2 regions of the Photobacterium leiognathi genome follow, and region 1 is predicted to be linked to the other one. Evidence: predicted binding sites of a transcription regulator. Region 1 holds the regulator's gene; the other holds the start of a gene.
What was found. The regulator CRP, encoded in region 1, controls carbon source genes, mostly activating them, when cyclic AMP is high. The targets are predictions, from matches to a motif close to TGTGANNNNNNTCACA.

Region 1 (3,219 bases):
TGTTACCTTTAGTGATGGTGATATGCAGGTACCGGGTGGCTTCTATGAGTTTGCGAAACGCTACTTACAACCGGATGGGGAGATCTATACTGGTTTTGTTGAAGCTTCGGCAGATAAGATCTTTGAAAGTACCTATAACTCCTAATTACGTTGAATTATTAATAAAAAAGCAGCCATTAGGCTGCTTTTTTCGAATCTATTAATTGTCGAGGGGCGATCCCCAAATACCACTGTCTTCAACAGGGCAGCGACGTAAACCTGTTTGCTGTTCTAAGTAACAGCGACGGTCACTAAAGCCTGTCATCTCAATCGTTGTAGGTTGAGGAGCGATAGCGCCTGGTACTGTGGTGTAACTATTCGGGGCAAAACGTTCAATATCCATATTCCATTACCGCGAGAAAAAGAAAGTCCATTAATACGCAGAATGTAGCACTTAATTTAGACAATACAAATTAATTGTTCTCATAAAAGACACAAAGTTTGAATGGGATTGATGAAATATTTATCACAGCTCAATTTATGCTTTTTAGGGATTTTATTTCGCATCTAATTGCTAATTTGTGATCTTATCGGCACGTTAAAAATGTCACATTGCTTTATCATCTAATGTTTTATTTTAGTTAGAAAGTTATCAATAAGTATTTCTTTCTTCAATGCTTTTGGATTAGGTAGAAGTAATATGAATTTTAGCAAGATCACAATGGTAGGGCTGTTATTGTCATCATTGGCTGGATGTAGCTCTTTATCTTCAGTGGATAACAATGTACCTAAGGTGACGATTTCAGAAGGTGGTGTGATCAGCCAAAATGGGGCTGTTTATACGGTAAAGGCGAGTAATAAATTAGTGACTCCGAAACTTGGGCAATATATCGGGTTTCGCTATGCCGTAGAGATCCCAGATGGTGCCAGTGATGAGCTGAAAGGAAAAACGGCATTTCCTATTACAGCGCGTATGACGCATCCTAAATTGGTAAACCCAGCAACGAAGCAAGCAACGACGGTATCAACATGGTCCGATACCATGTACAAACACGATAAAAACTTGGCGCTTTGGCAATTTTCAGAACCTTATGAGCTAATCAGTGGTTCTTGGGTATTTGAATTGCTGTATAAAGATCAAGTTGTTGCTAAACGTGAGTTCACGGTCGCTAATAATGAGCAGTTAAATCAATCTTTAAAAAACACTTTTGAAACTGCGTTCATGCTCAATAGTACCCGTTCATGGTTAACTCAAAATGGTGATGCGCTGGTTTGTGATAAAGCGAAATCGAAGCGTTGCTTGCAGTTTAGTTCTACCGAGGAATGTAACCAAACCCTAAGTCGTTATAACAGCATGTGTCAGCAGATAGCGCTTAAACAAATGGGGCGTGGTGATGAAATTACCTCTGCGAAAGAAGAGATGAAAAAGTATGTTAGCTACTTTTTTTACTGCATGCATAGCGCCAGAATTAACGAAGCAAAGCTTGATAAAAAACAGGTTCATGCTTGTTTGAAAAGTTAAAAAGACATTAAAAAAGCCGCAACAGTGTGCGGCTTTTTTCATACGGTGACAGCGTTAAATTAACGTGTACCGTAAACAACGATAGTCTTACCGTGAGCAGAGATAAGGTTCTGCTCTTCAAGCATCTTCAGAATACGACCCACTGTCTCACGAGAACAGCCAACGATTTGACCGATTTCTTGACGAGTGATCTTGATCTGCATGCCGTCTGGGTGCGTCATTGCATCTGGCTGTTTAGCTAGGTTTAGCAATGTTTGCGCAATACGACCTGTAACGTCTAAGAATGCTAGATCACCTACTTTCTGGCTAGTCACTTGTAGGCGGCTTGCCATTTGAGCAGATAGACGCATTAGAATGTCAGGGTTAACTTGGATTAACTGACGGAATTTTTTAAACGAAATTTCTGCTACTTCACAAGGAGTCTTAGCGCGAACCCAAGCAGTACGCTCTTGATCTTCTTCGAACAAGCCAAGCTCACCAATAAAGTCACCTTGGTTTAGGTAAGAAAGGATCATTTCCTTACCTTCTTCATCCTTGATTAGTACAGCAACAGAACCCTTCACAATGTAGTACAAAGTTTCCGCTTTCTCACCTGCGTGGATCAGCGTACTTTTTGATGGGTACTTGTGAATATGACAATGGGAAAGAAACCACTCTAAAGTTGGATCTGTTTGCGGTTTACCTGGAACCATATTACTAACTTCCTCTGCATTTGTTGCCCAACAGCATTCATTTTCTCTTCGAGCACCGTGCTGGAAAAAAAACTGTCTGCTGACAGGGTATCCATTCAGCCGCTGGGCTGCAAGCTAACTTGAATAAGTTAGAGTGTATCCTTTTTCTACGCCTTTTTCTTGATATTGATCTAGTAGAATCGCTCATTTGATATGGATAACTGTGCACAGGATCACAACGTGGTGAGATAGTTACTATTAGTGGTATTTAACCATGAATAACAGGTCAGCTTTTGCAGGTAAAAATGTGCCTGTAGCACGAAGAGGACGGAATACGAAAATCGATTTACATTATTAGATTTATCAATAAGACTAGTCGTTATCTTCGGGCATCTAAATAAGGATTAAGCGATGCAATCCCGAGTCAAATGGGTAGAAGATATGACTTTCTTAGGTCAATCAAGCTCAGGTCATAGTGTGGTAATGGATGGCAACGGTGGCGATAAAGCCCCAAGTCCAATGGAGCTCGTATTGATAGCTGCTGGTGGCTGTAGTTCGGTGGATGTTGTCAGTGGATTGAAAGCACAAGCGCAAAATATTGTCGGTTGTGAAGTGCAAATTTCAGCACAGCGCCGAGAGCAAGCACCACGCTTATTTACACAAGCAAACCTGCATTTTGTGGTGTCTGGTTTTGATTTAGAGGAATCAGTGGTGGCGAATGTTGTTGCCGATTCACTAGAGAAATATTGCTCGGTATGTTTGATGCTGGGCAAAGGGGTAGAGCTTACGCATTCTTATGAAGTGATCAGTGCTTAAGCCGTTAGCGCTGTACTCGATTTGATGAAGGTTGGCACTGCGCCAACCTTTTTTGTTTTAACCGTTATACCCAAGTACTTTGAGATGACTTGGGTATATATGAACTAGCTAATTTTCCCTGTCTTGATTAGCTGCTCGATCAGTGGCCTCATGATCAGTTCCATCGCAAAACTCATTTTCCCACCAGGGACAACAAGGGTGTTATGACGTGACATAAATGAGCCTTGGATC
Region 2 (3,219 bases), 380 kb from region 1:
GAAGGCATCATGAAGTCCATGCGAACACGGCCTTTGCCATCTGGTGCCATATCAGTTAGTTCACCTTTACGAAGACCGATGTTCTCCATGATACCGCCTTGATGCTCTTCCATCACGTCGATAGTCACAGTTTCAAACGGTTCTTGTAGATCACCATTCTCATCACGCTTAATGATAACTTCTGGACGTGACACTGCTAGCTCGTAGCCTTCACGACGCATGTTTTCGATCAGGATAGATAGGTGAAGCTCACCACGACCTGATACGCGGAATTTATCTGGGTCAGTTGTTTCTTCAACGCGAAGTGCCACGTTGTGAACAAGCTCTTTCTGTAGACGCTCAAGGATGTTACGTGAAGTTACGAACTTACCTTCTTTACCTGCAAACGGAGAGTTGTTTACTTGGAAAGTCATGGTTACTGTTGGTTCGTCAACAGATAGCGCTGGAAGTGCTTCTGGTGTATTCACATCACAAATAGTGTCAGAAATCTTAAGCTCACCGAGGCCAGTAATCGCGATGATGTCACCTGCTGTTGCTTTTTCAACATCGTGACGCTCAAGACCTAAGTAACCTAGTACTGTACCTACTTTACCGTTACGCTTAGTACCGTCAGCACCTACCACACATACTTGTTGGTTAGGAACAACAGAACCACGAGTTACACGGCCAACACCGATAACACCAACGTAAGAGCTGTAGTCTAGCTGAGAAATCTGCATCTGCAGCGCGCCTTCAACGTCAACGTTAGGCGCTGCTACGTTGTCAACGATCGCTTGGAACAATGGTTCCATGTTCTCGCCAGTTTCGCCTTCTTCCATTGTCGCCCAACCGTTTAGTGCTGAAGCGTAAACCACTTGGAAGTCTAACTGTTCGTCAGTTGCACCTAGGTTATCGAATAGGTCAAATACTTGATCCATAACCCACTCAGGACGTGCTCCTGGGCGGTCAATTTTGTTGATTACAACGATTGGCTTAAGACCGTGTGCGAACGCTTTTTGCGTTACGAAACGAGTCTGAGGCATTGGACCGTCAACAGCGTCAACGATAAGAAGTACAGAGTCAACCATCGACATGATACGCTCAACTTCACCACCGAAATCGGCGTGTCCTGGAGTATCTACGATGTTGATGCGGTAATCATTCCAGTTAATCGCTGTGTTCTTAGCTAGGATCGTGATACCACGCTCTTTTTCGATGTCGTTAGAATCCATTACGCGCTCTTCGGCTTCGCCGCGAGACTCTAACGTGCCAGACTGCTGAAGCAGTTTGTCAACCAACGTTGTTTTACCGTGGTCAACGTGCGCAATAATTGCGATATTTCTTAATTTATCGATCTGTGGATTAGACATGGGTTCACATTCACTCAGAACATGCAGCATCTCGACTAGAAGCTACTTGATTAAAAAAACGGCTCATAATCTAACAGATTTTACGCCAAAACCCACGAAATATGTGATTTATATCACCAGCTTTTTTTCGACCATGCGCTAGAGCCGCATTTTTACTCACTTTTTTGCTAAATTTTATTTTTCCAAACCTTGTATTCAGCCCCTAAACACCCTTCAAAACTGACTTTTCTTATTAATGCCGCCTAGAGTCTGTCAAGATAGTACATAAGTCTCATTTAACAATAAAAAAACACTTTTTTAGGAGCATTATGAATTGACAATAATTTTTAACATCGCGATAGTAAGCATGTTCTATTATTGTTAACAGCACCAATATCGCACCAAAAAAGTGCATTAATGTTCAATGATAGTGCAGTAATGGATTTATTAAGTCTTAGAAATGCGCAAGAAACCGTATTTTTAAGGCTTTTAAAAATTGGCATGGTTTTCGCTTTAGAGTTTTCAGCTCTGCTCATTCTCATAAATGAGCAATAAATAGATTTGCGGCCATGCCCTTATATAACACCGGAGGTTACTCAAGATGTCAGTAGAAAACGTACTAGCGCTGATCCAGGAAAACGAAGTTAAATTTGTAGACCTACGTTTTACCGATACGAAAGGTAAAGAACAGCATATCTCGATCCCAGCTCATCAAATTGATGCTGATTTCTTCGAAGAAGGTAAAATGTTCGATGGCTCTTCAGTTGCAGGTTGGAAGGGTATCAACGAATCAGACATGGTAATGATGCCTGATGCATCAAGCGCTGTGCTAGACCCATTTACTGAAGACGCTACACTGAATATCCGTTGTGATATTCTAGAGCCAGCTACAATGCAAGGTTACGACCGTGACCCTCGCTCAATCGCTAAGCGCGCTGAAGAGTTCATGCGTTCTACAGGTATCGCAGATACTGTACTTATCGGTCCAGAGCCAGAGTTCTTCCTATTTGACGATGTTAAGTTCAACACTGACATGTCAGGCTCTTTCTTCAAGATTGATGACGTAGAAGCTGCATGGAACACAGGTTCTGATTTCGAAGGCGGTAACAAAGGTCACCGTCCAGGCGTTAAAGGTGGTTACTTCCCAGTAGCACCAGTTGATTCATCACAAGATATCCGTTCTGCTATGTGTCTTATCATGGAAGAAATGGGTCTAGTTGTTGAAGCACACCACCACGAAGTAGCAACTGCTGGTCAGAACGAAATCGCAACACGTTTCAACACGCTAACAACGAAAGCGGATGAAATTCAGATCTATAAGTATGTTGTTCACAACGTTGCACACGCATTCGGTAAAACAGCAACTTTCATGCCTAAGCCACTAGTTGGTGATAACGGTTCTGGTATGCACGTTCACCAATCTCTAGCAAAAGACGGTGTTAACCTATTTGCTGGTGACAAGTACGGCGGCCTTTCTGAAACTGCACTTTACTACATCGGCGGTATCATCAAGCACGCACGCGCAATCAACGCATTCGCAAACCCAGCAACTAACTCTTACAAGCGTCTAGTTCCTGGCTTCGAAGCACCAGTTATGCTTGCTTACTCAGCACGTAACCGTTCTGCGTCTATCCGTATTCCAGTAGTACCAAGCCCGAAAGCACGTCGTATCGAAGTTCGCTTCGGTGATCCAGCAGCTAACCCATACCTAGCATTCGCAGCAATGCTAATGGCAGGCCTTGATGGTATCCAAAACAAGATCCACCCAGGCGAAGCAATGGATAAAGACTTGTACGACCTACCAGCAGAAGAAGCAGCTGAAATCCCAACAGTTGCAGAGTCGCTACAAGGCGCACTACAAGCACTAAGCGACGACCGTGAGTTCCTAACG

Region 2: a site for CRP is predicted at 1,452-1,467, ahead of typA (translational GTPase TypA). Genes of this name have one in related genera too.

What each region holds. Positions count from the first base shown of each region.
Region 1 covers NZ_CP131601.1:237,964-241,182, forward strand. Annotated here, with positions in the region: gene Q7674_RS07935 (DUF1338 domain-containing protein) at 1-145, shown strand, start outside; gene Q7674_RS07940 (hypothetical protein) at 200-382, opposite strand; gene Q7674_RS07945 (DUF3859 domain-containing protein) at 680-1,501, shown strand; gene crp (cAMP-activated global transcriptional regulator CRP) at 1,561-2,193, opposite strand; gene Q7674_RS07955 (OsmC family protein) at 2,584-2,988, shown strand; gene Q7674_RS07960 (phosphoribulokinase) at 3,093-3,219, opposite strand, start outside.
Region 2 covers NZ_CP131601.1:3,128,572-3,131,790, forward strand. Annotated here, with positions in the region: gene typA (translational GTPase TypA) at 1-1,349, opposite strand, end outside; gene glnA (glutamate--ammonia ligase) at 1,930-3,219, shown strand, end outside.